DNA from 4 places in the Rhizobium sophoriradicis genome. Region 2 is predicted to be linked to each of the others. Evidence: predicted binding sites of a transcription regulator. Region 2 holds the regulator's gene; each other region holds the start of a gene.
The links. Region 2 encodes LexA, which represses DNA repair genes until DNA is damaged. Its sites were predicted from a motif close to TGTTCNNNNTGTGTTCNG; they were not measured.
Positions count from the first base shown of each region.

Region 1: the regulator LexA is predicted to act here: its motif matches at 2,077-2,094, upstream of N2597_RS14015 (putative DNA modification/repair radical SAM protein).
Region 3: the regulator LexA is predicted to act here: its motif matches at 3,564-3,581, upstream of N2597_RS19660 (helicase-related protein).
Region 4: the regulator LexA is predicted to act here: its motif matches at 3,682-3,699, upstream of uvrA (excinuclease ABC subunit UvrA).

Region 1 covers NZ_CP104152.1:2,810,079-2,815,808, reverse strand. The annotation lists gene N2597_RS14025 (glycosyltransferase family 4 protein) at 285-1,343, opposite strand; gene greA (transcription elongation factor GreA) at 1,371-1,847, opposite strand; gene N2597_RS14015 (putative DNA modification/repair radical SAM protein) at 2,100-3,332, shown strand; gene N2597_RS14010 (UdgX family uracil-DNA binding protein) at 3,332-4,801, shown strand; gene carB (carbamoyl-phosphate synthase large subunit) at 4,895-5,730, opposite strand, start outside.
Region 2 covers NZ_CP104152.1:1,679,428-1,685,157, forward strand. The annotation lists gene N2597_RS08530 (ComEC/Rec2 family competence protein) at 1-646, shown strand, start outside; gene lexA (transcriptional repressor LexA) at 627-1,346, opposite strand; gene N2597_RS08540 (VOC family protein) at 1,543-2,439, shown strand; gene kdsA (3-deoxy-8-phosphooctulonate synthase) at 2,436-3,281, shown strand; gene eno (phosphopyruvate hydratase) at 3,423-4,697, shown strand; gene N2597_RS08555 (FtsB family cell division protein) at 4,834-5,154, shown strand; gene pdhA (pyruvate dehydrogenase (acetyl-transferring) E1 component subunit alpha) at 5,300-5,730, shown strand, end outside.
Region 3 covers NZ_CP104152.1:4,008,640-4,014,369, reverse strand. The annotation lists gene N2597_RS19665 (Hsp15 family ribosome-associated heat shock protein) at 1-315, opposite strand, end outside; gene N2597_RS19660 (helicase-related protein) at 318-3,506, opposite strand; gene N2597_RS19655 (DUF3309 family protein) at 4,313-4,468, shown strand; gene N2597_RS19650 (YMGG-like glycine zipper-containing protein) at 4,495-4,755, shown strand; gene phbB (beta-ketoacyl-ACP reductase) at 4,933-5,658, opposite strand; gene N2597_RS19640 (acetyl-CoA C-acetyltransferase) at 5,729-5,730, opposite strand, start outside.
Region 4 covers NZ_CP104152.1:1,814,055-1,819,784, reverse strand. The annotation lists gene gyrA (DNA gyrase subunit A) at 1-2,055, opposite strand, end outside; gene N2597_RS09175 (MarC family protein) at 2,293-2,940, shown strand; gene N2597_RS09170 (single-stranded DNA-binding protein) at 3,026-3,538, opposite strand; gene uvrA (excinuclease ABC subunit UvrA) at 3,822-5,730, shown strand, end outside.

The DNA.
Region 1 (5,730 bases), 1.1 Mb from region 2:
CGTCATCCTCGGCCTTGTGCCACGCCTGTTCGGTTGCCGCGAATGGTTGCCCCTCACCATAGCCCTCTCCCCGTAAAACGGGGCGAGGGGACGTGCCCTGCGAGAGGTGGAGAGGGACGGCGAGGTCGCATCTATCCCCCTTCGCCCCGTATTACGGGGAGAAGGGGCGGCAGCCGGATGAGGCGCAGGCGGCGATCTCTTAGGGCGACGATTTTAGACTGCTTGCTGAGAAACGTCTGATAACCAGATGCAGCATGCTTCAGCGGACCGTTTCCCGTTCCGCGTCAGCCGCGATTGCCGCCGAGAAGGCGGTCGTAAAGGGCGCCGATCGCGGTTGCTTCCTTCTCCAGCGCAAAATTTTCCCGGACATGGCGCAGCGCATTCTCGCCATGGGCGATCGCCAGCGCCGGATCTGCGATATAGGGAGCGATTGCCCGCGTCAGCGCCTCACCGTCGCCGGCGGCAACGACCGAGCCGGTCTCGCCATTGACGATGAGTTCGGCATAAGCGCCGGCATTCGATGCCACCACCGCCGTTCGCGAAGCCATGGCTTCGAGCGGCGTCAGGCCGAAGCCCTCGTTGCGGGAGGGGGCGACATAGAGCGTCAGGCGGCGATACCAGACCTTGATATCGGGCACTTCGCCGAGGAAGAGGATGCGATCGGCGAGCCCGGCGGCAGCGACATCGGCCTTGAGCTTGTCGCCGAAGCCCACGTGCTCCGCCGTCACCCGGCCGGAGACGACGGCCGTCCATTCGGGGTGCTGCGGCAAGAGTTCGATCATCGCCTTGACGAAGAGATCGGTGCCCTTCTGATGGCGCACACGACCGAAGCAGCCGACAAGGTAGCGGCCGGGCAGACCGGTCGCGGCAATGGCGTCCTCCGCTGTTTCCGGCGGGTGGAACAGGGACAGATCGACGCCGTGCTGGATGACCGTATGCGGCACCTCGAGAAAGGAGCCGGAGCGATCGCTGGTTGCGATCACCGCATCCATGCGGCGGATCAGCCATTTCGTGTAGGCGGTGTGGCGACGCTGCGCGGCGGAGGTGAAGATGAGCTTCAGCGGCATGCGCAGGAGATGGCGAAGCAGGATGCCGACGGCCATCTCATTGTTGCGGCGGGCGTGCCAGACGCGCTGGCGCCGGCGCGCCGGCCTGCGCCACAGATTAGGGAGCTGTGACCATTTCAGTTTCGGCAGGCCTTCCGGCAGACCGGGGCCGAGGGTCGCGATCCTGGTACCGAGCCGGATCTGGCATGGAATCAGCTGGACGATGGTCGACGTGACGCCGGAGAGGCGGCGCTTGAAATTGGGCGCGATGATCTCGACGTCACGCATATCAGGCAAGGGATGGGTCTCGTCTGCGGCGGGCGATCAGCCCCAGGAAACCTGGAGGATTTCGTAGGCCTTGGAGCCACCGGGCGCGTTGACCTCGATGGAATCGCCGACTTCCTTGCCGATCAGCGCACGGGCGATCGGGGAGGAGATGGAGATGCGGCCGGCCTTGACGTCGGCTTCCTGGTCGCCGACGATCTGGTAGGTCTTTTCTTCCTCGGTGTCCTCGTCGACGAGCTTCACCTTGGCGCCGAACTTGATCTTGTCGCCCGACATCTTCGTGAGGTCGATGACCTCGGCGCGCGCCGTCAGGTCTTCAAGCTCGCTGATGCGGCCTTCATTGTGGCTCTGGGCTTCCTTGGCAGCGTGATATTCGGCGTTTTCGGAAAGGTCGCCATGGGCACGGGCTTCGGCGATCGCCTCGATGATTCGCGGGCGCTCCTCCTGCTGACGCCAGCGCAGTTCTTCCTGCAGCTTGACGAAACCACCCTGTGTCATCGGTACCTTTTCAACCATTTTTCTGTCCTTCACTCCTTGTATCGGCACGTCAGGCGCAAACACAAAAGAAAACAGGTCCCGAAGGGGAGCTTCGGAACCGTGCCACAATCCTAGTTAAGCGCTTATAGCAGATCGCCAAGGCCGATTTCCAGAAAATTCGCATAAACGCAACGCAACCCCCGCGATATGAGCTGATGCGCCCGAAAATCGGGCAGTGATGGGATGGCCCCGGATTGACTTCTTATATTAGAACATATAGTGAACATCGGGATGAAGAAGTCGCTTGCCGAACGTTTGGCCATCCTGTCCGATGCCGCGAAATATGACGCTTCCTGCGCCTCCAGCGGCACGGTGAAACGCGATTCGAGCACAAGCGGCGGGCTCGGCTCAACCGAGGGATCCGGAATCTGCCATGCCTATGCGCCGGATGGTCGATGCATTTCGCTCCTGAAGATCCTGCTGACCAATTTCTGCATCTACGACTGCGCCTATTGCGTCAATCGTTCGTCGAGCAATGTCGAACGGGCGCGTTTTACACCCGAAGAGGTAATCTGGCTGACGCTGGAATTCTATCGCCGTAACTATATCGAAGGCCTCTTCCTTTCCTCCGGCATCATTCGTTCGTCCGATTACACGATGGAACAAATGGTCCGCATCGTCCGCGAATTGCGGGTGACCCATAATTTTCGTGGCTACATCCATCTGAAGTCGATCCCCGAGGCGTCGCCGCGGCTGATCGAGGAGGCGGGGCTTTATGCCGACAGGCTGTCGCTCAATATCGAGCTGCCGACGGATAACGGCATCAGCCGCTTCGCGCCGGATAAGAAGCCCGCCAATATCCGGCGATCGATGGCTGACCTCAGGCTGAAGATCGAGGCCGCCGGCGAACCTACGCTGAAAAGCAAGAAACGCCAGCGTTTCGTCCCGGCCGGCCAGAGCACGCAGATGATCGTCGGCGCCGACGGCGCGAGTGACGCGACCATCCTTGCGACCAGCGGCCGGCTTTACAGCAGCTACGGCCTCAAGCGCGTCTATTATTCCGCCTTCAGCCCGATCCCGGATTCGTCGAAAAACCTGCCTCTGATCAAGCCGCCGCTGATGCGCGAGCACCGGCTCTACCAGGCAGACTGGCTTTACCGCTTCTACGGTTTCGGCATCGACGAGATCACCGCCAATCAGGCGGGCGGCATGCTCGATCTCAACCTCGACCCCAAACTTGCCTGGGCGCTTGCCAACCGAGGCGAATTTCCGGTCGATATCAACAAGGCCGAGCGTGAACGGTTGCTGCGCGTGCCCGGTCTCGGCACCAAGACCGTCAAGGCGATCGTTTCGGCGCGCCGCTTTCGCCGCCTGCGGCTCGACGATCTCTCTCGGCTCGGCGTTTCGATCAAGAAGGTCCGATCCTTCATCTCGGCGGAAGGTTGGTCGCCCCGCCGGCTGATCGATAGGCCGGACCTTCGCGCCATGTTCGAGCCGCAGCCTCAACAATTGTCGTTGCTGTGATGCGCCGGGTCGTGCTTGCAGGACGAGGTGAGCTTGGCGAATGGCGCGATGCCGCACGTGCCTTGGCGGCGGCCGGCATAGTGCCTGAGGAGATCGACTGGCGCGAAAGAAGCGCGGAGGCGGATCTTTCGTTCCAACGCGACGCCATGCCGCCGGCGCCAGCAGCATCACGCAAGCCGATGACGGTGCCGCCCGCCTTCATCGAGCTTGCAGAAACAGTTCTCTGTCACTCCGATCCAGCGCGCTTCTCGCTGCTTTACCGCCTGCTCTGGCGGCTGCAGCTGGACCGGCAGCTGCTCGAGGTGACCTCCGACGAAGATGTCGTACGCGCCAGGCTGATGGCGAAAAACGTGCATCGCGATGCGCACAAGATGACGGCCTTCGTCCGCTTCAAGGAGGTCGGCGCGGTATCGGCAGGCCGCCGGAAATTCATCGCCTGGTTCGAGCCGGACCACCACATCGTCCGGCGCACGGCACCCTTCTTCCAACGGCGTTTCACCGACATGGACTGGTTGATCGCCACGCCCAAGGGGTCGGCCGCCTGGGACGGCGAGCGGCTGACGATTAGCGACGAAGCCTGCGAGAAGCCCAACCTTACCGACGTAACCGATGAGCTCTGGCGCACCTATTACACCAACATCTTCAATCCGGCCCGGTTGAAGGTAAAGGCGATGCAGGCGGAAATGCCGAAGAAATACTGGAAGAACCTGCCGGAGGCCGATCTTATTCCCGGCTTGATTGCATCGGCCGAAAGCAAGGTGCGGGAGATGGCGGCAAGGGAGGCAACACAATCTTTGCCTTTTCACGACCGGCTGCAGCAGGCTGCGCGCAATCTTTCCGCCGAGCCCGAGCTTCCGGCAGGCACACTGGAAGCACTGCGCGCCGAGGCTGCCGTCTGCACCCGCTGTCCGCTTCACGCCAATGCGACGCAGACGGTCTTCGGGGAGGGGCCACGCGATGCGGATGTCATGTTCGTCGGCGAGCAGCCGGGCGATCAGGAGGATATTGCAGGGCGCCCTTTTGTCGGCCCTGCGGGCAGGCTTTTCGATCAGGTGATTGCGGAGGCGGGCATCGACCGATCGACGCTCTACGTCACCAATGCCGTCAAGCATTTCAAATACGAGCCGCGCGGCAAGCGGCGCATCCACCAGAAGCCCACTATGGGTGAGGTGAAGCATTGCCGCTGGTGGCTCGATCTGGAACTAACGCTCGTCAAGCCGAAGCTGATCGTCGCCATGGGGGCGACGGCGCTTGCGGCGCTGACTGATGTGAAAGGCCGCCTGCAGGACGTCAGAGGAAAGGCAGTGGCGATTGCGGGAGGACGCACGCTCTTCGTGACGGTGCATCCGTCCTATCTGCTGCGCATTCCCGACGAGCGGTTGAAGGCGGAGGAGATGGCGCGCTTTCGCGAGGACATGTTGGAAATTCAGCGGCTTATGACGTCAGCCAAACATATGGATTCTGCATGAAGTCACCGCTCATCGAGCGGTGACTCTGTCTTTTGCTTTTACGCAATTCCGGACGCAAAACCGCGGCACGGGTTTGCTGGAATTGCTCTGATCTCAGCCGAAGTAGCTCTGCAGCGGCCGGACTTCGAGATTGCCGGCCTTCAGCGCCTTGATCGCCTGGGCGGCGGCTTCGGCGCCGGCCATCGTCGTGTAATAGGGCACCTTTTGCATCAGCGTCGCGCGGCGCAGCGACTTGGAGTCCGAGATCGCCTTGTTGCCGTCGGTGGTGTTGATGACGAGCTGGACCTGGCGGTTGCGGATTGCGTCCTCGATGTGCGGGCGGCCTTCCAGAACCTTGTTGATCTTGGTGGCGGTGATGCCGTTTTCGCCGAGGAAGCGGGCGGTGCCGCCGGTCGCCAAAACCTTGAAGCCCTGTTCGACGAGAATGCGGATCGCCGACAGCACGCGCGGCTTGTCCTCGTCGCGCACTGAGACGAAGACCGTGCCGTCACGCGGCAGTTCGACGCCGGCGCCGAGCTGCGATTTGGCGAAGGCCAGCGCAAAATCGGTGTCGAGGCCGATGACTTCACCGGTCGAGCGCATTTCGGGCCCAAGCAGCGTGTCGACGCCGGGGAAACGGGCGAAGGGGAAGACGGCTTCCTTGACGGCGATATGCGTCAGCTTGCGCGGATCGGGCTTCGTGCCGTAGGCGGCGAAGGTCGCATCGAGCTTCTCGCCGGCCATGACGCGGGCGGCGATCTTGGCGATCGGCGCGCCGATCGTCTTGGCGACGAAGGGCACGGTGCGCGAGGCGCGGGGATTGACTTCGAGCACGTAGACGGTGCCGTCCTTGATGGCGAACTGGACGTTCATCAGTCCGCCGACATTGAGCGCTTTCGCCATGGCTTTCGCCTGGCGCTCCAGCTCGTCGAGCAGTTCGACGGGCAGCG
Region 2 (5,730 bases):
TATCGTGCTGATCCTGCCGGGTTCCCGACCGCCGGATCTGGTGATTTCCGAGGATGGTGGTCTGGTCGCGCTCGTCGCGACGGCGGCAATGGCTTCCAACCGTGAAAACCCGCCGGACTTCATCTTCGACCAGTGGCAGAGAGCGCTGGTCCTGCCGACGCACCACCCGCCGAAGATGCTGGATGGCCCTGCCATCCCGCCGCAGGGTGAGGACCGCCGCCTCAGGCTTTCCCGCGATCAGCAGAATGAGGCGAGGACGGCAATGATGGCCGCCGCAGCCGGCGGTGAGGCAAATCGTTTTTCCTGCGTCAAGAAAGCCTGGTGTATCGCCAGGCTCGGCAATGGCCATGTCGTCGCCGTCATCGACAATGCCGCCTATCTCGGCCCGGCCTGCGACGCCAGCGAGATTGTCGTGACCGCGGTGCGCCTGCGTTTCGACCGCTGCCACTCGGGTGCGACACTCTTCACCGGCGAGACGCTGCGCAGGACCGGTTCCGTCGAATTGCGTTTTGCGCAGACAGGCCCCGAGGTCGCAACCGCATTCGATACCTTGTCGCGTCCATGGATGCGCCATCGCGCCTATGATTGGCGCAAAGACGCTTTTACCGAATCAGCCCCGTTGGCTGTCAGTGATAGCGGCGAATGAGGCCGACCAGCTTGCCCTGCACCTTGACCCGGTCAGGCCCGAAGATGCGGGTCTCGTAAGCCGGGTTGGCGGCTTCGAGGGCGATCGAGGCGCCCTTGCGGCGAAAGCGTTTCAGCGTCGCTTCCTCGTCGTCGACGAGCGCAACGACGATATCGCCGGGGCTTGCGGTGCTGCCGTTGCGGATGATCACGGTGTCGCCGTCGAAGATCCCGGCGTCGATCATCGAATCGCCCTTGACCTCCAGCGCGTAATGTTCGCCCGAGCCGAGCATATCCGCAGGAACGACGATGTCGTGCGTATTGTTCTGGATCGCCGAGATCGGCACGCCGGCGGCGATCCGGCCCATGACCGGCACGGAGACAGAGCTGCCGTTGTCGGCGATCGGCTTTGCGGCAGCGGGGGCGGCGACCGGCTGGGGCTTGCCGAGGCTGCCTTCGATAACGCTCGGTGAAAAACCGCGGCGCGGCTGAAGACTGGGGCTATAGGCCTCCGGCAGCTTGATCACTTCCAAGGCCCGGGCCCGGTTCGGTAGGCGGCGAATGAAACCACGTTCCTCCAGCGCCGTGATCAGGCGATGAATGCCGGATTTCGAGGCGAGATCCAGGGCATCCTTCATCTCGTCGAAAGAGGGAGGAACGCCGGATTCCTTCATGCGCTCATGAATGAAAAGGAGAAGCTCCTGTTGTTTGCGCGTGAGCATCGACGTCAGACCCCTGATTGAAACAAATCCAGAACGGACCCTATATGTTCCATATGTGTTCCGCAAGTAGCTAAATTTCCGTAAAACTTCGCGCCAACTCGTCCAGATTTTTATTTTCATTCGCCGGATTGGCGCACATGTCTTGCATTGGGAATGGGGCTGTCGCACATCTCTTTGACGTGTCAGGAGGGGTCCTATGATCGCACATTCCGCCAAGCCGCACCCGCTGGATCATGTCGTGCTGCCCGTCGTCAATATCGATCTGGCGCGCGAAAGGCTCGGGAAGCTCGGCTTTACCGTCGCCGCCGATGCGCGCCATCCGTTCGGAACGGAAAATGCCTGCGTCTTTTTCGCCGACAAGACCTATATCGAGCCGCTCGGCGTGGCGAGCGTCGAGGAGAGCGAGGCGGCGGCCCGTCAGGGGAATGTCTTCATCGCCCGCAATCGTGCCTTTCGCTTCCGCTGCGGCGAGGAGGGGCTTTCGGCGCTGGCCTTCCTCACCGAGGATGCCGGCCTCGATCATCGGCGATTCGTCGGCAACGGCGCGAGTGCCGGCGAGATGCTGCAGTTCAGCCGGCCGATGCGGATGCCAGACGGTTCCGAAAGCGTCGGCAGCTTCAAACTGGCCTTTTCAGGAGATCTGCGCGCGCCCGACTTCTTTCTCTTCACCTGTCAGCGCATCAACTCCTTCCCGGCCGATCGCGCGGCGCTGGAGGCGCATGCCAACGGCGTGACGGGCATTGCCGAGATCGCGCTTTGTGCGCCGGAGCCGGTTGCGTTTGCCGCCTTCGTTGGTCTTGCGGTCGGGCAAACGGCGGTGGAAAAAACCGGTTTCGGTATGAATATCGCGGCATCGAATGCCAAGATCAGCCTGATGACGCCGGAAGGGCTGGAGGCCTATTTCGAGCTTGTCGTCTCCTCCGCCGATCGTGGTCTGCGCGGCCGGGCAATCCTCTTCACCGTTACCGATCTTGCCGTGACAGAAGCGCATTTGGCTGCTAACGGAGTGACATACACACGCAAGAACAATCGCATTCTGGTGAAGCCCACGCCCGGGCAGGGCGCGCTTTTTGCCTTCGAGGAACCACGATGAGCACTGATACCAATTCCGAGGTCAAGATCGGCGAAGGCGAAGGCCAGGTCACCTTTTCCAATACCGGCCGCCTGTCGCTGATTGCCGGCCCCTGCCAGATGGAGAGCCGTGATCACGCTTTCATGGTCGCCGGCACGCTGAAAGAGCTCTGCGCAAAGCTCGGCATCGGCCTCGTCTATAAGAGTTCCTTCGACAAGGCGAACCGCACCTCACTCTCGGCCGAGCGCGGCATCGGGCTTGAAAAGGGCATGCAGGTCTTCGCCGACCTGAAGCGGGAATTCGGCTTTCCCGTCCTGACCGACGTCCACACCGCCGAGCAATGCGCCGAGGTGGCGGAGGTGATCGACGTTCTGCAGATCCCTGCCTTCCTATGCCGCCAGACGGATCTTCTGATCGCTGCCGCCAAGACGGGCCGCGTCGTCAACGTCAAGAAGGGCCAGTTCCTCGCCCCCTGGGATATGAAGAACGTTCTGAAGAAGCTCAATGCCAGCGGCAATCCGAACGTGCTGCTGTGCGAGCGCGGCGCCTCCTTCGGCTACAACACGCTGGTTTCCGACATGCGCTCGCTGCCGATCATGGCGGCGATGGGTGCGCCCGTCATTTTCGATGCGACCCATTCAGTCGCCCAGCCCGGCGGGCAGGGCGAGTCCTCCGGCGGCCAGCGCGAATTCGTCGAAACGCTGGCGCGCGCAGCCGTGGCGACGGGTATTGCCGGTGTCTTTCTCGAAACCCACCAGGACCCTGACAACGCTCCGTCCGACGGCCCGAACATGGTCTATCTCAAGGACATGCCGCGGCTGCTTGAGAAATTGCTTGCGTTCGATGCGGTTGCCAAGGCTTGACGTTCAACAGGTTGACATGATCGTGGTTTAGGCCACTTCAGAACGCCGGTACGAAGGCTGGAAATTGCGGCATTGTAATTTGCACGCCTTCGATTATGACAGGCTTCGAACGATTGATCACCCACCGAGCAGGAAGAACCCATGACTGCAATCACCGATATCATCGCCCGCGAGATCCTCGATAGCCGTGGCAACCCCACCGTCGAAGTCGACGTCTATCTCGAAGACGGCAGCATGGGCCGCGCGGCTGTTCCCTCGGGCGCCTCGACGGGCGCCCATGAGGCGGTCGAGCTGCGCGACGGCGGCAAGCGCTACCTCGGCAAGGGCGTAGAGAAGGCCGTCGAGGCCGCCAACACCGAGATCTTCGACGCCATCGGCGGCATCGACGCCGAAAACCAGATCCAGATCGACAACATCATGATCGAACTGGACGGCACGCCGAACAAGTCGCGTCTCGGCGCCAACGCCATCCTCGGTGTGTCGCTCGCCGTCGCCAAGGCTGCCGCCCAGGCCTCCGGCCTGCCGCTCTACCGTTATGTCGGCGGCGCTTCGGCGAGCCTGCTGCCGGTGCCGATGATGAATATCATCAACGGCGGCGCTCATGCCGACAATCCGATCGACTTCCAGGAATTCATGATCCTGCCGGTCGGCGCCGATTCGATCGCCGAAGCCGTGCGCATGGGTTCGGAAGTCTTCCATACGCTCCGCAAGGAGCTTGCAGCCCAGGGCCACAACACCAATGTCGGCGACGAAGGCGGTTTCGCACCGGGCCTGAAGAGTGCTTCGGAAGCCCTCGACTTCATCGTCAAGTCGGTTGAAAAAGCCGGCTACAAGCCGGGTGAGGACATTTACCTCGGCCTCGACTGCGCCTCGACGGAATTCTTCAAAGACGGCAAATACGTGCTCGAAGGCGAAGGCCGCACGCTCGAATCGGGCGCCATGGCCGAATATCTGGCCGAACTCGCCGCCAAGTACCCGATCATCTCGATCGAGGACGGAATGGCTGAAGACGATTGGGACGGCTGGAAGGCGCTGACCGACCTCACCGGCAAGAAGACGCAGCTCGTCGGAGACGATCTCTTCGTCACCAACTCCGCCCGTCTGCGCGACGGCATCCGCATGGGTGTCGCCAACTCGATCCTCGTCAAGGTCAACCAGATCGGTTCGCTGACGGAAACGCTCGATGCGGTCAATACGGCGCACAAGGCGGCCTACACCGCCGTCATGTCGCACCGCTCCGGCGAGACCGAGGATTCGACCATCGCCGATCTCGCGGTTGCCACCAACTGCGGCCAGATCAAGACCGGTTCGCTGTCGCGTTCCGACCGTCTCGCCAAGTACAACCAGCTGATCCGCATCGAGGAGGGCCTTGGCCCGCAGGCCCAGTATGCCGGCCGCTCGATCATCCGCGGCTGATCGGATCTGATTTGAATGGCTTCACCCGCGCCCACCCGGCGCGGGTTTTTTATTGCCTGATTTTTACGGTCAACGAACGGTTAATCTCTGCGCATTATGCTGAACGAATTGGTAATGCGTTCAAGAGCATACGTGTATGTGGACAAAGCATCATAAGAAGAGAAAGCTCGGCCGCTTCGTCATTCCGGCCATGACGGTCGCCTTCCTTTCCTATTTCGGTTATCATTGCATCCATGGCGATTACGGGTTGCGTGCGACCGAGACGTTCGAGCGTCAGCGCGTCGAGCGCGAAAAAGAGCTTGCGGTATTGAAGGCGAAGCGCGAACATCTGGAAAGTCAGGTCGCGCTCCTCAGTGACGGTTCGCTCGACAAGGATATGCTGGACGAAAAGGCGCGCTATCAGCTGAACATGTCGCGCGCGGACGAGATCGTCATATTTAATCATTATGCCAATTAACCGGAATTCGGTTAATTGCGATTTCTGATGTATTTACAATAGCTTAGTGCCGAATACGAGCCATGCAATTATGGCATTGCTGTGGTCATATTTCTTCCCTATGGTACGCGCCATCGAGAAACGACAAACCCATAGGGAGGGTTGAATGGCGCCGCGAAAGACCGCGACCGTTTCCAGCCGCAAAACTGCAGCAAAACCAGCAGCCAAAGCATCGAATGGAGGCCCGGTAGCCGACTTCGATCGGGATGAGGAACTCAAGGCCTATCGCGAGATGCTATTGATCCGCCGCTTCGAGGAGAAGGCCGGTCAGCTTTACGGCATGGGCTTCATCGGCGGCTTTTGCCATCTCTACATCGGTCAGGAAGCCGTTGTCGTCGGCATGCAGATGGCGCAGAAGGAAGGCGACCAGGTCATCACCGCCTATCGCGACCACGGCCACATGCTGGCAACCGGCATGGAAGCGCGCGGCGTCATGGCGGAGCTGACCGGGCGCCGCAGCGGCTATTCCCACGGGAAGGGCGGCTCGATGCATATGTTCTCGAAAGAGAAGCATTTCTACGGCGGTCACGGCATCGT
Region 3 (5,730 bases), 2.2 Mb from region 2:
GGGGGTGAGGCGTTTTGTCTCATCCGGCGGCGGCGATTGGTCATCATAGAGCAGGCGGGCCTCCTCGTAGGGGCCCCGCCGCTCGCCGGCGAGACGCACGATCAGCACGACGTCACGCCGTTCCAGCGTCAACTCAATGCGGTCGCCCGGCTTGACCATCTGACTCGGCTGGCTGCAGCGCTCGCCGTTGATGCGCACGTGCCCCGACTGGACATGGCTCTGCGCCAGCGAACGCGACTTCACCATGCGCGTGAAGAACAGCCACTTGTCGATGCGCTGGCGCGAACCGCTTACCGGCTGTGTCTCCCCGCCCATGACTACTTCTTCATCTGTTCCTTGAGAGCGGCGAGCTTGGCGAAGGGCGAATCCGGATCGATCGGCTTCTCCTTGCGTGGCGGCTTGGCCTCGAAGCGCAGCGGCTGTGCGCCGCGATTGTTGTTGCGATCGTTCCGGTCATTGCGTTCGCCGCGATCCTTGCGATCACCACGGTCCTGCCGGTCGCCGCGCGGCTGGTCCTTGCGCTCGCCGCCCCTGGCCTGCTGCGGCCGGCCATCGCGACCGCCGTCCTTGCCACGGTTGTTGCGGTTGTTGTCGCGTCCGTCGCCGCCGCGATTGCCCTCGCCGCCTTCGCCGCCGGGGCGGCGATTGCGCTCGCCGCGATCCTGGTTCTGGCCTCGATCGTGGCCCTGGCCACCGCGGCGTTCGCCATGGCCGCCACGCGCCTGGCGATGATTATCGTTGCGGCCACCGAGGCGCCACAGAAGAACCGGCTTCGGTTCCGCCGGTTCGCCGGTCTCCCCGGAATCAGCGGCTGTTTCCCCGGCGGCCGGAACCTCTGCCGAGGCTTCGGTCGCGGGGTTGCTTTGAAGTGCCTCTGCCGCGGGGGCGTCGGTTGCGGCCGACTCGGCTGGGGATGGCTCGGAAACAGCCTCGTCTGCCGCCGCGTCGGCGTCGTCGTGATCGGCCTTTTCCACCGTTTCTTCCGCAGATGCCTCCACGGAGGCTGCGGGCGCCGAAGCGGCGTCCTGCGCGGCAAGATGAGCCGACGCCTCTTCCGCCTTCACGGCATCGGCGCGATAGCCGAGACCCTTGAGGATTTCTTCCATGTCCTCGAGCGTCGCGCCAAGGATTGACAGCATCGCCGTCGTCGTCGTGAAGCGGCGGCCGTCATAGGCGCCTTCCGGACGATTGTTCTGACCGGGCTTCCATTGCAGCAGCGGACGGATGATATCGGCAAGCCGCTCAAGAATGTCGATGCGCACCGCACGCTTGCCGAGGAAGCGGAAACCGGCGAGCTTGTAGAACATCCGCTCATAGCTCGGATCGGTCACGACGGACGTACGGCCGGCGGCCAACACGGGAATGAGGTCACCGTAACCCGGCTTGTCCAGACCGTCGTTCTTCAACGCCCAGAGCAGCGTGATCAGTTCGGCCGGCGCCGGCTTCAGAAGTGCCGGGACGAAGATGTGATAGGCGCCGAAACGCACGCCGTAGCGGCGCATGGAGGCGCGGGCCTCCTGATCCAGCGACTTCACCTCCTCGGTCACGTCACGACGGAAGAGCACGCCGAGATTTTCGACGAGCTGGAAGGCAAGCCCCTTGGCCAGACCCTGCAGGTCCTCGGCGCGCGACAGATCGTCGAGCGGTTTCAGCACCGTGCTGATATGATGATTGACGAAGCGCTCGATGCGGGCGGCGACGTGATCGCGGGCATTGCCCGTCAACTGCTCGTCGGCCAGCAGGATCACCCGCGGGCGCATGACGTGATCGCTGCCCGAAAGCCGCGCCACCGGATCACCGAGCCAGCGGATCAACCCGTCCGAGCCTATCGCCAGATCACTATTGCCGGCGGCATGCATCCGCGCCGCTCTGGCTTCGAATTCGAGCGCGAGCGCTTTTTGCGACGCAGCCTGAACCGCCTTGGCATCCGGTCCGTCCGTTCCCGCCACCGGCGTGAAACGGAATCCGCTCAACTGCCCTACATGATGTCCTTCAACGAAGACATCGCCATTCACACTGATTTCAGCTTCCAGCATCGCATTCTCTCTCAGGCGCTTCATGAGCACAGATGTCCTGCGATCAACAAAGCGTTTCGTCAACCTTTCATGTAACGCATCGGACAATCGATCTTCGATTTCCCGCGTCTTTTCCTGCCAATGTGTCGGATCGGTCAGCCAGCCGGGCCGATTTGACACATAGGTCCAGGTTCTTATCTGCGCGATTCGCGCCGAAAGCGTGTCAATTTCCCCATCTGTCCGATCGGAGCGATGAACCTGCTCCGCAAGGAATTGCTCATTCACCGTGCCATAGCGGACGAGATCGGAAAAGAGGGTCGCGATCAGATCGGCATGTTGTGCCGGAGTGATACGCCTGTAGTCGGGAAGTGCGCAAGCCTCCCAGAGTTTTTCGACGCGGGCAGGCCGGTCGGCGAGATCGATGACTTCGGGATAGCGCGACAGCTGCTCCAGCGCCTGCTGGTCAACCGCGGGCAGCGCCCGCGTCAGTCCGGCGACGCGCGGCCCCGCTTCGAGGCTGGCGCGCAGCGACTGGATCGAGGAGAAGTCCATCTCGGTCGTGCGCCACTGCAGGACTTTGACATTGTCGAATTCATGGCCTTCGATGCGCTGGACCAGCTCCTCGTCGAAGGGCGAGACCTGGCCGGTGACGCCAAAGGTGCCGTCGCGCACGTGCCGCCCGGCGCGGCCGGCGATCTGGCCGAGTTCACCCGGATTGAGGTTGCGGAACTGGTAGCCGTCGAATTTTCTGTCCTGGGCGAAAGCGACGTGATCGACATCGAGATTGAGGCCCATGCCGATTGCGTCGGTCGCCACCAGATATTCGACGTCGCCCGCCTGATAAAGCGCGACCTGCGCATTGCGAGTGCGCGGGCTGAGCGCGCCCAGCACGACCGCCGCGCCGCCACGCTGCCGGCGGATGAGCTCGGCGATGGCATAGACCTCGTCGGCCGAAAAAGCGACGATGGCGGAGCGCTGCGGCAGCCGGGTGATCTTCTTCTGCCCGGCATAGAAAAGATGCGAAAGCCGCGGCCGCTCGACGATGGTGATACCGGGCAGCAGCTGCTGCAGGATCGGCCGCATCGTTGCCGCGCCGAGCAGCAGCGTTTCCTCGCGGCCGCGAAGGTGCAGGATACGGTCCGTGAAGATATGGCCGCGCTCGAGATCGCCGGCGAGCTGCACCTCGTCGATCGCGACGAAGGCGGCCTTGGTGTCGCGCGGCATCGCTTCGACGGTGCAGACCGAAAAACGTGCATTGGCCGGCGAAATCTTTTCCTCACCGGTGACCAGCGCCACGTTCTGCACACCGACCTTCTCCACCACCCGCGTATAGACCTCGCGCGCCAGCAGCCGCAGCGGCAGGCCGATCACGCCGGTCCCGTGTGCGACCATGCGCTCGATGGCATAGTGGGTCTTGCCGGTATTGGTTGGTCCGAGCATCGCGGTCACACCGCGCCCGCTCAGAATCATCGGCTGCGAAGTCAGAGTCATATTCCATGCAAATGAGGCAGGCGGCCCCAGGAAAACTGTCACCCCTCGACGGAGGCACAGAACACATGGACAGCTGTTGCCGCAAACGCAAGGGCAGATTTTAAAATGCTTCGGCGATTACGACCTTTGCGAGTCATCGGGATCGCCTGCATTTCCGATTCGGAACAGCCTGAGAACGAATCAGCGACGAATCGCTGACTCCCGCTGATTCAGCTTTTGTTCACGGCTAAGTATTGATTTTGAATCACTTTTTCCCACTAAATGCTGAATCACGAGACTCTGCGCTGTTCGCATTTGCTTCGCCTGCCGGCGATCTGCCGCCCCGCTTTTTGCCGCGCGAAATTCCACCCCAATTAATTTCTCGACCAAATCCGGAACGAATCGGAGACGAATCGCCGACCGGACCGCTTTCACCTTTCGTTCACGGCAAGATCCGGTAGCGCCGCCGTCACCCGTCGCTAGATCAGGCAAGCAACAGATCCTCATGTCCGACCGTTCCGGACAGGCGTTAACCTTTCGACGACGAAATTTACACAGCGTTAAGCCAGAACCGCTTGCCGCGATCGGGTCGATCGAAAACGGAACGAATCACCGACGAATCGGCGACATTGCGAGCTTCTCGATTTGTTCACCGCAACATATTGTATGCAAACGACTTTTTAACCATACCAACAATTTGGCAGGGAAGACGGATCGCAAACCATGAATCGGGACGCATCACAATTCGCGGGCGCAACCGGGAACAAAAATCGCCAATGCGTGTTTCTTGTCCATTCAGATTGCGGATGAAATGAAGGAAACACACCATGCTTGGCACGATACTTCTGGTTATCCTCATTCTGCTCTTGATCGGAGCCTTGCCGAATTGGGGTTATAGCCGTGGCTGGGGCTATGGACCTGCCGGCGGTTTGGGGCTAGTTCTCGTCATTATCATTATCCTTGTACTAATGGGCCGCATCTAAAGCCCGACAACCTGGGGAGTTACGACATGATGAAGAAGATTGTTCTTATTGGCGCGCTCGTAGGCGCTCTCGCATCCTGCACGGCGACCGAGCAGGGCACGGCGATCGGAGCCGGCACCGGCGCGGTCATCGGCGGCGCCGTTACCAACAGCTGGGGTGGTGCCGCTGTCGGCGCCGTTGCCGGCGGCCTGACCGGCGCCCTGATCGGCCAGTCGGTCGAACGGCGCGGCTACTGCATCTATCGCGACCGCTACGGCCGCCGCTACGAGGCCCGTTGCCGCTACTGACCGGCAAACTCATATCGGACTTCCCAACGGGCGCTTCGGCGCCCGTTTTTCTTTGCCGGCCGCAGCCGTCAGCGCCAACAGTGGCATGCGGACAGAAAGGGAGCGCATCCAGCCGGATGCGCTCCTTTTTCAATCCACGTGATCATTTCGAAATCGATTCCGATCTCGGAGAATGAGCTAGACGAAGAACTGCCCGCCATTGGCTGTCAGCGTCGAACCGGTGATGAAGCCGGCATCGTCGGAGACGAGGAAGGTGACGCAACGCGCGATCTCTTCCGGCTCGCCGAGACGACCGACGGGTATCTGGGGAATGATGCGCTCGTTCAGCACTTTCTCCGGCACGGCAAGCACCATTTCCGTTCCGATGTAACCGGGGCAGATGGCGTTAACCGTGATGTTTTTCGCCGCCCCTTCCTGGGCAAGCGCCTTGGTGAAGCCGAGATCGCCGGCCTTGGCGGCCGAATAGTTCGCCTGGCCCATCTGGCCCTTCTGGCCGTTGATCGAGGAGATATTGACGATGCGCCCGAAGCTGCGGTCGCGCATCCCGGTCCAGACCTGATGCGTCATGTTGAACAGGCCGGTGAGATTGGTATTGATCACCTCGTGCCACTGCTGCGGCGTCATCTTGTGGAACATTGCATCGCGGGTGATGCCGGCATTGTTGACGAGAATCTCGACCGGGCCGATCTCGCTTTCAACCGTGGCGATCCCTTCACCGCAGGCAGCATAGTCCGAAACGTCCCACTTGAATACGGCGACGCCGGTGACCTCGTGGAAGGCTCTGGCCTTCTCCTCATTGCCGGCATAAGTCGCCGCAACCCTGTAGCCTGCGTTTTTCAGCGCCATGGATATGGCTGCGCCGATGCCGCGTGTACCTCCGGTGACCAGAGCCACTCTGCTCATGTTCCGCTCCCCTTGTGTTTTCGCCCGCGCGGGGCGGGGTTTCAATCAATGACGATCGTATGGTGTGCTATT
Region 4 (5,730 bases), 130 kb from region 2:
GATCTCATCGCCCTCCTCCTCGAGCTTCATGGCGATCTTGCCGTTGCGGTTGACCTGAACGAAGTCCGACAGCTTGTTGCGGCGAACCGTGCCGCGCGTCGTCGAGAACATGACGTCGAGATTGTCCCAGCTCGCCTCGTCCTCGGGCAAGGGCAGGATGGTGGTGATGCGCTCGCCGGGGGCGAGCGGCAGCATGTTGATCAGCGCCTTGCCGCGCGAGGTCGGCGTGCCGATCGGCAGGCGCCAGACCTTCTCCTTGTAGACGATGCCGCGCGAGGAGAAGAACAGAACCGGCGTATGGGTATTGACTACGAATAGCCGGCTAACGAAATCTTCGTCGCGGGTGGTCATGCCGGAGCGACCCTTGCCGCCACGGCGCTGGGCGCGGTAGGTGGTCAGCGGTACGCGCTTGATATAACCAAGATGCGAGACGGTGACGACCATGTCCTCGCGGGCGATCAGATCCTCATCGTCCATTTCGAGACCGCCATCGACGATCTCGGTGCGGCGCGGTGTGCCGAACTCGTCGCGCACAGCGGTGAGCTCATCCTTGACGATGGTCTGGATGCGGACACGCGAGGAAAGAATATCGAGATAATCCCGGATTTCCTCGCCGATCTTGTTGAGTTCATCGCCGATTTCGTCACGGCCGAGGGCCGTGAGGCGGGCAAGACGCAGTTCGAGGATGGCGCGGGCCTGTTCTTCCGACAGGTTGTACGTCATGTCCTCGTTGATGCGGTGGCGCGGATCGTCGATCAGACGGATCAGGCTTTCGACATCTTCTGCCGGCCAGCGGCGGGTCATCAGCTCTTCACGGGCCGACTGGGGGTCCGGCGCCTGGCGGATGACGCGGATGACTTCGTCGATGTTGGCCACCGCAATGGCAAGGCCGACCAACACATGGGCGCGCTCGCGCGCCTTGCGCAGGAGGAATTTCGTTCTCCGGCTAACGACTTCTTCGCGGAAGGTGACGAAGGCTCGCAGCATATCGAGCAGCGTCAGCTGTTCCGGCTTACCGCCGTTCAGCGCCACCATGTTGCAGCCGAAGGAGGTCTGCAGCGGCGTATAGCGGTAGAGCTGGTTAAGGATGACCTCGGCATTGGCGTCGCGCTTCAGCTCGATTACGACGCGATAGCCCTGGCGGTCGGATTCATCGCGCAGGTCGGAGATGCCCTCGATGCGCTTTTCGCGCACCAGTTCAGCCATCTTTTCGATCATCGTCGCCTTGTTCACCTGATAGGGGATTTCGGTGATGATGATCTGCTCACGGTCGCCGCGCATCGGCTCGATCGTCGCGACACCGCGCATGATGACGGAACCGCGGCCGGTCTCGTAAGCCGAGCGGATGCCGGCGCGACCGAGGATCTTTGCGCCTGTCGGAAAATCCGGGCCGGGAATGATCTGCATCAGTTCCGGCAGCTCGATCGCCGGATCGTTGATCAGCGCGATACAGCCGTCGATCACTTCCGACAGGTTATGCGGCGGAATGTTGGTCGCCATGCCGACGGCGATGCCGCCGGCGCCGTTGACGAGCAGGTTCGGGAACTTGGCGGGAACCACCACCGGCTCGGAGAGCGTGCCGTCATAGTTGTCGCGGAAGTCGACGGTTTCCTTGTCGAGATCATCGAGCAGCGAATGGGCGGCCTTTTCCAGGCGGCATTCGGTGTAACGTTCGGCCGCCGGCGGATCGCCGTCGACGGAGCCGAAATTGCCCTGACCATCGATCAGCGGCAGCCGCAGCGACCAAGGCTGCGCCATGCGGGCGAGCGCATCGTAGATCGCGGCATTGCCGTGCGGATGGTATTTACCCATCACGTCGCCGGTGACGCGGGCGCATTTGACGTATTTCTTGTTCCAGTCGATGCCGAGCTCGGACATGCCGTAAAGGATGCGCCGGTGCACGGGCTTCAGGCCGTCGCGCACGTCGGGCAGCGCGCGGCTGACGATGACGCTCATCGCGTAATCGAGATACGACCGCTGCATTTCCTCCATGATGGAGATGGGCTCGATGCCTGGCGGGAGCTTCCCGCCGCCGGGGGGTGTTTGCTCAGTCAAAACAGATCACGATCTCTTCTAGAATCACTTGAAGATTTATAGCGGAAAGCCTGTTGCCGCGCCAATTTCCGAGCGCGTTTTGAACAGGCTTTTGCGGCCGAAAAAGGGTAAAGCACGGGACTTGTGCGGCCGGACCGGACAAATCCGCAGCGGCCGCCCGCGGCATATTTGCCAAATCCAAATCCCCGCTTCACAATCGCAGAAAATCACGCACCCATATGGGCTTTCGGAGAGACGATGGCAAGCGCCGACCAGTTGATCAACGCCTTCACGACGCTTCTCGTCACCATCGATCCGCCCGGGCTCGCCCCGATCTTCCTGGGACTGACGACCGGCATGAGTCGGAGCCAGCGAACCCAGGTAGCGCTACGCGGCTCAACGATCGCCTTCATCATCCTCGCCGTCTTCGCCCTGTTCGGCTCAAGCGTTCTCGGCGTGCTCGGTATTTCGATCGGCGCCTTCCGCATCGCCGGCGGGCTGCTGCTCTTCTGGATCGCCTTCGAAATGGTGTTCGAGCGGCGCCAGGAGCGGAAGGAGAAAGCCAGCGAGGCAGCTGTCACCAAGGACCATATCGAGAATATCGCCGTCTTCCCCCTCGCCTTGCCGCTGATCGCCGGCCCGGGTGCGATCTCGGCGACAATCCTATTGGCCGGCACGCTGCCGACCTCGGTGGAAAAGGCCCAGCTGATCGCCGTCATCGCCGCCAACCTACTGCTGACACTGCTCATGCTGCTGATTGCCGACAGGCTCGACCGTTTCCTCGGCGTCACCGGGCGGGCGATCCTGACACGGCTCCTCGGCGTCATCCTTGCCGCCCTTGCAGTACAGTTCGTCGTCGACGGCGCGAAGGCAGCGCTTAATCTGATCAGCGCGACGCCGCACTGAACAGCGCGAGAGCAAACAAAAAGAGCATGACGCCGTCAAAGGCATCATGCTCTCGGATCTTCTTCAAGCCGGGATAGGCGGCCGATCAGAACGGGATGTCGTCGTCGAGATCGCGCGAGAAGTTGCCGCCACCACCGCGGTTCGACGATGGGGACGAAGCCGGGGCGCCGTAATCGTCGCCGTAATCATTATTGCTGCTGCCGCCGCGGCTGCCGCCGAAACCGGAGCTCGCACCACCACCGTCGCCGCGGCCGTCGAGCATGGTCAGCGTCGAGCTGAAGCCCTGCAGCACCACTTCCGTCGAATAACGGTCCTGGCCCTGCTGGTCCTGCCATTTGCGGGTCTGCAGCTGGCCTTCGATATAAAGCTTGGCGCCCTTCTTCACATATTGCTCGACCACCTTGCAGAGGCCTTCGTTGAAGACGACGACAGTATGCCATTCGGTCTTTTCGCGGCGTTCGCCGGAATTGCGATCACGCCAGGTCTCCGAGGTCGCGATACGAAGATTGGCGATCGGCCGGCCGTCCTGAGTGCGGCGGATTTCGGGGTCTGCACCCACGTTTCCAACCAGAATTACCTTGTTCACGCTACCAGCCATCTTCTCACCCTGCCTGCCGCCCTGCCCGGCGGCGTTTCAATCGATCGGCGCACCTTAAACCATCACGGACCGCCGATGCGCATGGGCGGCATTTAATCCACATGTTTATCCATCAGAAAGCCGCATGCATTCATCAGGAAATTTGTTCTTTATTTGTTCTAGTTTATCCGTATCATCCTGTCAACAGAATCGAAAACCTTGAACCTTCCCGGATATTCAGCCTCGACTCGCCCGCCGGCATCACTAAATAAGGGCTGTTATCCAGAAAACCAAAGCAGAGACGATGAGCGAACTGAAGACGATCTCCATCCGCGGCGCGCGCGAGCACAATCTAAAGAGCATCGATCTCGATCTGCCGCGCAACAAGCTGATCGTCATGACCGGTCTTTCTGGCTCCGGCAAATCCTCGCTCGCCTTCGACACGATCTATGCCGAGGGCCAGCGGCGCTATGTCGAAAGCTTGTCGGCCTATGCCCGGCAGTTCCTCGAAATGATGCAGAAGCCCGATGTCGACCAGATAGACGGGCTGTCGCCGGCCATTTCGATCGAGCAGAAGACCACCTCGCGAAACCCGCGCTCGACCGTCGGCACCGTCACCGAGATCTACGACTATATGCGCCTGCTCTTTGCCCGCGTCGGCGTTCCCTATTCGCCGGCGACCGGCCTGCCGATCGAGAGCCAGACCGTCAGCCAGATGGTCGACCGCATCCTCGCTTTCGGCGAAGGCACCCGTCTTTATATTCTCGCGCCGCTGGTGCGCGGGCGCAAGGGCGAATACAAGAAGGAACTGGCGGAGCTGATGAAGAAGGGCTTCCAGCGCGTCAAGGTGGACGGCCAGTTCTACGAGATCGCCGAGGCGCCTGTTCTGGACAAGAAATACAAGCACGACATCGACGTGGTGGTCGACCGCATCGTCGTGCGCACCGATGTTTCGGCGCGGCTGGCCGACAGCCTGGAGACCTGCCTGAAGCTCGCCGACGGGCTGGCGGTCGCCGAATTCGCCGACAAGCCGCTGCCGCCGGAAGAGACCTCGGCTGGCGGATCGGCCAACAAGTCGCTGAACGAGACGCATGAGCGCGTGCTGTTTTCCGAAAAATTCGCCTGCCCGGTCTCCGGCTTCACCATTCCGGAAATCGAACCCCGGCTCTTCTCGTTCAACAATCCCTTCGGCGCCTGCCCGACCTGCGACGGCCTCGGCGCTCAGCAGAAGATCGACCCCGATCTGATCGTACCCGAGCCGGAGCGGACGCTGCGCGACGGGGCGATCGCGCCCTGGGCGAAGTCGACGTCGCCTTATTATAATCAGACGCTGGAAGCGCTCGGAAAACATTACGGCTTCAAGCTCGGCACCCGCTGGAACGATCTTTCCGCAGAGGCCAAGGACGTCATCCTCAACGGCACCGACGACAAGATCGAGTTCCACTACGCCGACGGCGCGCGCTCCTATACCACCCACAAGAACTTCGAAGGCATCATCACCAATCTCGAGCGCCGCTGGAAAGAAACCGATTCCGCCTGGGCGCGCGAGGATATCGAGCGCTTCATGTCGGCAGCCCCCTGCCCTGCCTGCAACGGCTATCGCCTGAAACCCGAAGCGCTAGCTGTGAAGATCAACAGGCTGCATATCGGCGAAGTCACTGAGATGTCGATCCGTGTCGCGCGCGACTGGTTCGAGACGCTGCCGGCCAGCTTCAACGCCAAGCAGAACGAGATCGCCGTGCGCATCCTCAAGGAGATCCGCGACCGGCTGCGCTTTTTGAACGATGTCGGTCTGGAATATCTCAGCCTGTCGCGCAATTCCGGCACGCTGTCGGGCGGCGAGAGCCAGCGCATCCGGCTTGCCTCGCAGATCGGCTCGGGGCTGACGGGCGTGCTCTACGTGCTCGATGAGCCGTCGATCGGCCTGCATCAGCGCGACAATGCCCGGCTGCTCGACACGCTGAAGCACCTGCGCGATATCGGCAACACGGTCATCGTCGTCGAGCATGACGAGGATGCGATCCTGACGGCCGACGACGTCGTCGACATCGGCCCGGCGGCCGGTATCCATGGCGGCCAGGTCATCGCCCATGGCACGCCGCAGGATATCATGGATAATCCGAAGTCGCTGACTGGCAAATATCTCTCTGGCGAACTCGGCGTGCCGGTTCCCGACCAGCGCCGCAAGCCGAAGAAGGGTCGCGAGATCAAGG